DNA from 2 places in the Priestia sp. KCTC 13724 genome. Region 2 is predicted to be linked to the other one. Evidence: riboswitches for the same ligand, from Rfam matches in the RefSeq annotation. Region 2 holds a riboswitch; the other holds the start of a gene.
The links. A riboswitch is a leader RNA that binds a small molecule or an ion and turns the genes downstream of it on or off. The one in region 2 is predicted to bind S-adenosylmethionine.
Positions count from the first base shown of each region.

Region 1: linked by a shared signal. The riboswitch ahead of AC1UFB_RS05770 (bifunctional homocysteine S-methyltransferase/methylenetetrahydrofolate reductase) and the one ahead of AC1UFB_RS11565 (5-methyltetrahydropteroyltriglutamate--homocysteine S-methyltransferase) in region 2 are both predicted to bind S-adenosylmethionine.

Region 1 is NZ_JBXDLD010000036.1:3,560-7,923, reverse strand. It holds gene metH (methionine synthase) at 1-798, opposite strand, end outside; gene AC1UFB_RS05770 (bifunctional homocysteine S-methyltransferase/methylenetetrahydrofolate reductase) at 799-2,637, opposite strand; SAM riboswitch class I at 2,749-2,851, opposite strand; gene AC1UFB_RS05765 (hypothetical protein) at 3,065-3,208, opposite strand; gene AC1UFB_RS05760 (aldo/keto reductase) at 3,385-4,287, opposite strand.
Region 2 is NZ_JBXDLD010000077.1:33,496-37,859, reverse strand. It holds gene pfkA (6-phosphofructokinase) at 1-340, shown strand, start outside; gene AC1UFB_RS11580 (universal stress protein) at 655-1,053, shown strand; gene AC1UFB_RS11575 (NAD-dependent protein deacylase) at 1,066-1,797, shown strand; gene AC1UFB_RS11570 (hypothetical protein) at 1,827-2,069, opposite strand; SAM riboswitch class I at 2,309-2,409, shown strand; gene AC1UFB_RS11565 (5-methyltetrahydropteroyltriglutamate--homocysteine S-methyltransferase) at 2,490-3,617, shown strand.

The sequences.
Region 1 (4,364 bases), on a different contig from region 2:
TGATTCATGGTAGTTACCTTCTTCATCTGGAAGGCCAGCATTTGGGTAACAGCTAACAGCAGACGTTGCTAATTCAGATAAAGAGCGAATATGATCCGTCATAAACTCAGGGCCAGTAGCACAATTTAAGCCAACAGATAGAGGCTTGATATGCTCTAATGATAGATAGAAAGATTCAATATCTTGGCCCGCCAGCGTCGTTCCCATCGGTTCGATTGTTCCTGAAATCATAATAGGAAGCTCTTTGCCCGATGCTTCAAATGCAGCTGTAATTCCTAAAAAAGCGGCTTTTACGTTTAGCATATCTTGACACGTCTCCACCAGAAGGAGGTCAACGCCACCGTCTAATAATCCACGAACTTGTTCTTCGTACGACTCGACCAATTCTTGAAAGGTAACTCCGCCCGTTACCGACAATGTTTTTGTTGTAGGACCAATAGCTCCGGCTACAAACCTTGGCCACTCAGGCGTTGAAAACTTATCTCGTGCTGCCACCGCTAGCTTTACAGCTTCGATGTTTAGCTCGTAGGCAAGGTGACCTAAATCGTACTCATCTAATACAATGGAAGTAGAGCCAAACGTATTGGTTTCAATAATATCAGCACCTGCAGCGAAATATTCTTCGTGAATACGCTGAATAACGTGAGGAGCTGTTAGGGTTAAATACTCATTACAACCATCGTACTCTTCGCCACCAAAATCAGCAGCTGTTAAATTTGCGTCTTGAATCATGGTTCCCATTGCACCATCAATAATTAATATTCGCTTTTGTAATTGTTCTTGAATTAATGAGGTCATTTAGTTCTTCCTTTCTGTCGTTACAAGCTGTTTATCGTTGATATAACGAGTTAAAATCTCGGTCATTTCGTAGCGCAAAAACGGTGTAATCAAATAGATACCATTAAATAATTCATAGGCAGTATCGATTAAGTCTTTTGCAATTGCTAATCCTTCAACTTCACCTTTAATTCGATCTTCTCCAGTAGCATCCATGCGTGCTAAAATATCTTCCGACAATTTAATTCCGGGTACTTCATGATGAATGAAGCGAGCGTTACGAGCACTTGTTAGTGGCATGATGCCGATATAAATTGGAGCATCTAAATGTTTCGTTGCTTCGTACACTTCTTCAATTTGTTTTGTTGAGTATAGCGGCTGTGTAATAAAATAGTGAGCACCGTATGAAATTTTCTTTTCAAGTCTGACAACTGCACGGTCTAAATGTCGAACGTTTGGGTTAAATGCCGCTGCGATTGAAAAATTGGTTTTTTGTCCAAGTGGCTTTCCTGAATAGGATAATCCTTCATTAAATTGAGCAATTAAGCTAATTAAATCGAATGAAGAGACATCATAAACGGACGTAGCTCCAGGGAAATCTCCAATCTTTGATGGATCTCCTGTAATGGCTAATACTTGGTTAATGCCAAGTGTATGAAGTCCCATTAAATGGGATTGAAGTCCGATTAAGTTACGGTCACGACACGTAATATGAACAAGCGGTCGAGCATCCGTTTGCTGCTGGATAAGCGATGCCATTGCTAAGTTGCTTACTCGAGGTGATGCCAAAGAATTATCTGCAAGGGTAACCGCATCAACACCAGCCTTATGAAGAGCTTTTGCACCATCTAAAAATTTTGTTGGTCCGAGCTGTTTTGGTGGATCAAGCTCAACGATAATTGAACGCCTTTCTTTCACAAGATCATGGAGGTGTGGTTCCTTTGTTTGTTCTTGTTCTTTGATTTCTACAACTGGTCTAATCTTTACTTTCTTTTGCGTAATAGGCTTTTCATGCTTCAATGCTTGTGACATCGCTTGAACATGAGCGGGCGTAGTACCGCAGCATCCACCTACTAAACGAACGCCTTGATTGCGAAAAGCTTTGGCGCTTTCAACGAAATAATCTTGATTTGTAGCGTACTCCACTTTTCCTTCTACATAAGCTGGTAAGCTTGCATTTGGATAAGCTGATAAGAAAGCACGATCTAAAAGCGGAACTTCTTCAAGCGATTGAATCATATGAGAAGGGCCTAAACGACAGTTCAGACCGACAACATCTGCACCTAAAGATTCTAACTCTTGAAACGCATCATAAAGGGATGTTCCATTTTGCAATACGCCAATATCATGGAGTGAAACATGCGTAATGATTGGTTTTGATGTCTCTTTTCTAGCCAAGGACAACACCGTTTTTAATTCTTCAAAATCGTAGTATGTTTCAAATAGCAAGCCGTCAACGCCTTCATTTAACAGCCAAAATAGCTGCTCGCGAATGCTTCGTTTTACTTCTTCTGTTGAGATGGAATTTTTTTGAAATGAGCGAATGCCTCCTAGTGTACCGACCACGTATGCATCTTTCTTAGCAGCTTGCTTTGCAATTCTGACGGCTGAAATGTTAATATCTTTGACAGCATCTTCTAAACCATATCGTGCAAGCTTTTGATAATTGGCAGCATATGTATTGGTTTGAATGACATCTGCACCTGCTTCTACATATGCACGATGAATGCGCTGAATCTCTTCTTTTTTTGTGATGTTTAGCTCTTCAAAGCAGCTATCAATTCCATGTGAATACAGAAGGGTACCAGTTGCACCATCTCCTATTAAAATGCGTGATTGTAAATCTTCAAGTAACCCCATTTGAAAACCTCCTTAAACGTTCTATTTCATCTGTTATCAGTTGTGTTCAAATAAAAAAAGAAAATGAATTAACAAAAAAAGCCTTCTGTAAGAAGAAGACTTTATTTCTTCTTCTTATCTTCCAAGCGATTTGCTTGCTGGATTTAGCACCATGTCATTTCGACTGGTTGCTGAGGTTTCAAAGGGCCAGTCCCTCCACCTCTCGTGATAAGAATCCATATATGATTATTATTTTAGTTCATTCTGCGATATGTTTACTTAAAAAGAAACGAACGATAAAGATGAAATTTAATCTTATTATCTAATTTATCTGATTTTTGTATATTATACAAGACAATTTCGAAAATTTCACTAATAAATCATAAGAAGAGGGTGGGCATAACAAAACAAATTTCCAAAAATACCAACACTCCCTTTTCGCACCTCTTTACGTTGTCAGAACACGTTCGTTCCATTGCGCTATGGCCACTCGCTTTCCGGGGGGAGGAACCAGAGCTTCCTCCCTGCGCTTTGGGATCTCAGTTTTCCCTCTCTTTCCCGCAGGAGTCGAGTGTCCTACGCTACGCTTCATTCCAGCCTATTTTCAACATTGTTTTCACAATCAATAAAAAACCTGAACGATTAAAAGTGAGGAACTCTCAACCGTTCAGGTTTATCATTGGCTGAATTACTTATTTCTCAGCCTCGGAGTGCATTGAATTAAATTGTTGAAATCTACGTGTTAGAAAAGAAATTATCTAAATAGGTTTAATCAACAGGTCGTCCTTTAGAAGCCTCTAAAATTTGGAACCACTGCATGCGATTCACCTTTAAGTCCAACGCTTGAATAGCTACATCAATGCGGTTCATTTTTCCAGACCCGACAATCGGCATAATAGTAGCTGGGTGAGCTAGTAACCAAGCATAGACAACTTGATCTAACGATTTCGCTCCAATTTCTTCACCGATTTCTGTTAGCTTGTTTCGAACGCGAATGGAACGCTCATCTTCAGCAGTGAAGATGGAGCCGCCACCTAGTGGTGACCAAGCCATTGGCGCTATCTTATGCTGCTGGCATTGTTCAATTGTGCCTTCTTCAAAATGGTTTAAATAAGTAGGCGAGACTTCAATTTGATTCGTAATAAGTGAAAAAGGTAAGAACGATTGAAGTAAATCAAACTGTGAACGTTTAAAGTTCGAGACTCCAAAGTAGCGTACTTTTCCTTCTTCTTTAAGCTGAATAAACGCATCTGCTACTTCTTGTGGATCCATAAAAGGATCTGGACGGTGGAGGAGTAAAACATCTATATAGTCCGTATTTAAATTCTTTAATGACTGGTTGGCGCTGTTGATGATATGTTCTTTGCTCGTATCATAAAAATTAATTTTACGCTCTGGATATTTATCAGACGTTAGCTTAATGCCACATTTTGTAACAAGCTGCATAGACTCGCGTAAAGAAGGCTTTTGCGCTAACGCTTGCCCAAATAACTTTTCACAGCTGTAGTTACCATAAATATCCGCATGGTCAAATGTAGTAATACCTCGATCTAAGCATTGTTCAATTAGAGTTTGCGTATCATTTGTTGATAAGTTCCAATCGGCTAAACGCCATAACCCATGAATAATTCTTGAAAACTTTAAATCTTCCGCTAGCTTTATGTATTGCATACCTTCAACCCTTTCAAAAGAACTAGATAGTAAATTCGCTTTGATTATAACAGGTAGATAAAGCGATTACATCTTTA
Region 2 (4,364 bases):
AGGCCAAGAGCGTGGTAAGAAACATAGTATTATCGTTGTTGCTGAAGGTGTAGCTACAGGAAACGAAGTAGCAAAACAGCTTGAAGAAGCTGCTGGAATTGAAACTCGCGTTACGGTTCTAGGGCACATTCAGCGTGGTGGATCACCAACAGCACAAGATCGCGTGTTAGGAAGTCGTTTTGGTGGCCGCGCCGTTGAGTTATTAATGGAAGGTAAAGGCGGGCGTGCAATCGGTATCCGTAAAAATGAAATTGTTGATTATAATATTATGGAAATCCTAGGTGAACCTCATCATATTGATGAGCGTATGTATCAACTATCAAAAGAATTATCAATCTAAACGATATAAAGGCGAGACTTCTTATAGAGGAGTTTCGTCTTTTTTTAGTTTCAAACCAGTACCTTCACAATGCTTACACTTTTTTGTGTAGAATATGCCAGGAATAATCATTACTTTCCCAAGCCCTTTGCAAAAGGTACATATCAGCTCAAACCCCATAATGCCATCATTCCTTTTATTTAGTATAGCATTTCTGTTTATTAGTATAACACAAAAGCGTAAATATTTTTAGAAAATTTAATTTTTATATCGCTTTCTTCAATGGAATAAAAAATAGTAGAGCTGTTATAATTGATAGAAAAGGAGTGAAGGACATGTTTAAGCGAATTTTATTAGCTTCAGATGGGTCTGAACACGCTGCTAGAGCAGCTGAAAAAGCGGTTGCTTTAGCAAGATTAACTGATCGAAGCTTTGTTCAAGTGATATATGCAGTAGAAGGAGATAGTAGGTTAAACACGCTTGGAAAAGATGAAGCAAGAGAAAAGCGTATCCAAACAACACAAGAAGTTTTAGAGAAATCTGATATAGAGTATGAAATTACGTTTATTCATGGAGATGCTGCTAAAACAATTATTCAATTTGCTAACAACAATCGCTTTGATGTTGTAGTAGTTGGAAGCCGAGGCTTAAATCCAGTAAAAGAAATGTTTTTGGGGAGCGTGAGCCATAAAATTGCTCAACATGTGAAGATACCCGTATTGATTGTAAAGTAGGAGAGAGCGCCAATGAATATGCAAGTTGAAGAGTTAAAGAAACGAATTGGAGAGGCAAGTCGGATTTGTGTCTTTACGGGAGCTGGAATAAGTACAGAGTCGGGCATACCTGATTTTCGCTCGCAAAACGGATTGTATCGAAAAAACCTAGAATTTTCAGATGTGATTTCCACTTCTTTTTATCAGAACAATCCGGTACTTTTTTGGGAGCTATTTAAAGAGATTTTTCGTGTGAAGCTGCTTGATGAATATGAACCTAACTTAGGTCATTACTTTATAGCAGAATTAGAAGAAGAAAAGACCGTGCATGTGATTACACAAAATATTGACGGCTTGCATCAGAAAGCAGGAAGCACGAATGTATATGAAATTCACGGAACAATTAAGCGAGCACATTGTCAAAAATGTGGAAGTGAGTTTGGGTTAAATTTTCTAACCAAAGTTGAATTACCGAGCTGTACGTCGTGTGAAGAGGCACTAAAGCCCAATGTAGTTTTATTTGGAGATTCAATTCACTGGTTTGAAGAAGCTGTAGAGGCAGCTTTACAAAGTGATTTATTTATTGTCATGGGTTCATCTTTGCAGGTAACACCCATTAATCAAATTCCTTTATTAGTTAGAAAACATGGTCAGGTACCAATGGTCATTATTAATAAAGAGCCAACTTACTATGATTATGTGTTTGATAATCAAATACACCTCCCAATCGGTGAAGTTGTAACGGCTTTAAAGAGTGGGAAGTGAAAAAGCACGCTACGGGCAGCGTGCTTTTTTTAAACTTCAAAATAGATAGCGAAGCAGAACACAGAAATGACCAGAAAAAACGCTGAATGCAACTTGCTTTCTTTAAACGTCAAAACAGCTTCAATAAATAAAAATAAACTTAGCATTAATTGAATGTATGGTAAATAAGCAATATAGTTGGTAGAATCACTGTTCTGAAAAGCGATTATTCCGTATACCACAGCTCCGATTAAAAAGGCATATTTTAATAGTTGTAATCCTTTAACTAACATCTTTGTGAGGTTCCTCCTTATTTAAAACCTAGGTCACATGATTATAACATATATTATATAGATGTAGACAACTAAAGTGACGCGATATGTTTGACCACGGTCTATCTTTCATGAACTCAAAAGGATATGAACCACTTCTGAATACTGAATAAAAAATTTTTTATTTCTGATTTTTCAAATTCCTTGTTGACAGACTAAGAAAGTAGGTGTAATATTTTCCCTAGTTAATTAATTGAATATTCTTATCTCGAGAGGCGGAGGGACTGGCCCTGTGAAGCCTCGGCAACAGACTGTTAAAGTACTGTGCCAATTCCAGTAGCAATTTGCTTGAAGATAGGAGAAGAACCAATAACGACTATTAACCTCTTCTTATCTTTAAGAAGAGGTTTTTTATTTTGAACAGAAAGAGGGAATAGAACCATGACAAAGACATTAGTGAAAGCTCCATTTAAAGCTGATCATGTAGGGAGCTTTTTAAGAACAACTCCTCTCAAAGAAGCAAGAGAAGCCTATACAAATGGTCAGATCAGTAAAACGACTTTAAAATCTGTAGAGGACCAGGAGATTGAAAAGCTTGTCCAAAAACAAATCGAAGTGGGACTTAAATCTATCACTGACGGAGAATTTAGACGTGCATGGTGGCACTTAGATTTCTTATCAGGTCTAGATGGTGTAGAAGAGTTTGAAACGGAGTATATTAGTCAATTTAAAGGTGCCAAAACAAAAAATAAAGCAATCAAGGTAGTTGGTAAAGTAGATTTCAACCATCATTATATGCTGGAACATTTTACATTTTTAAAAGAAGCTGTTGAACAATATGGTGATGGAAGCCAAGTTGCTAAGTTTGCTATTCCAAGTCCCAACATGTTATTCACTCGAATTCAAGAGGATACTTACTACAATGGGGATAGAGAACAGTTTTATCATGACACGGTAGTTGCTTATCAAAAAGCAATTCAAGCTTTTTATGATGCAGGCTGCCGCTACTTACAGTTAGATGATACTTCATGGATTGATTTTGTTTCTGAAGAACGTATAGATGCAGTTGTTGAGAAGCTGGGTATGGATGTAAAAGATATTATTGATACGAGAGTCAACTGCTTAAACGATGCGATTTCTAAAAAGCCGGAGGATATGGTCATTACGATGCACATTTGTCGTGGAAACTTTAGATCTACGTATATTACCAGTGGTGGCTACGATACTATTTCAGACGCAATTTTTGCTAACTTGCATGTAGATGGGCTTTTCCTTGAATATGATGATAATCGTTCAGGAGATTTTGAGCCATTAAAAAGTTTTACACGTAACAACCAAACAGTTGTATTAGGACTAGTAACATCTAAATTTCCTACATTAGAAGATGCAGAGGTCATTAAACAAAGAGTTAAAGAAGCGAGTGCATCTATTCCTCTAGAAAACTTGTCACTGAGTCCACAATGCGGGTTTGCAAGTACGGAAGAAGGAAACGAACTAACAGAAGAAGAGCAATGGAATAAAATTAGTCACGTCATTAAAATTGCTCAAGATATTTGGGGCGCTAACTGAAGAATAAGAGTTGTTTCTTAATTTTACATAAGAATCCAATTAGATCTTTCTTTTCGTTGTAGTAAAATTGGAAAAAGCTGCGTTTATAAATGATGCAGCTTTTTTTGTGTATTGATAGCGTAACTGCAAATTATCTACAGGTAACATAATATTTATTGGGTAAGATAGCGAACTGTCACGCTAAAGAAACGAAAGATTCTTGATAGATGTATTTATCTTGCAGAATGCTTAAGTTTCAGAGTTGACTCGCAATTGCCTTAAAGGTATTGTATACACACCAAATGTCGAATAGTTTATTTCTTCATATAATAAAAATAATCAGTGATAAGTAGTTTAAGGAACTCATACTGTAATAATAAGTGAAAATTCTGTCATTATCGAAATGTAAAAGCTGAATATGTGAAAGGAATGTTCTTATTGGGAATCAGGAGTAGACTAGGGTTGTTTTTGTTAGGCATTTGTTTAAACGCAATTGCATTCGTTAGTCTTATCATGGAATTGAGTTTAGTTCCCATTCACGCAAGAAACGCAGGTGATTACCTAACAGTATTTTTAAGTGAGATGCCTATTTTTCTCTTTTTGATAGGCGTGATATGTGTTATTGTAAGCTTTTATATGCCTGTGAAAAGTAAAAAATAGAAGTGTCTTTTATAAAAGGTGTAAAGTATTTATACTTAAGATTCGTGTTAGAACACTGGCTAAAAGGTTTGACGACACAGTTTTTTACATTTAAAATAAAAAGAAATA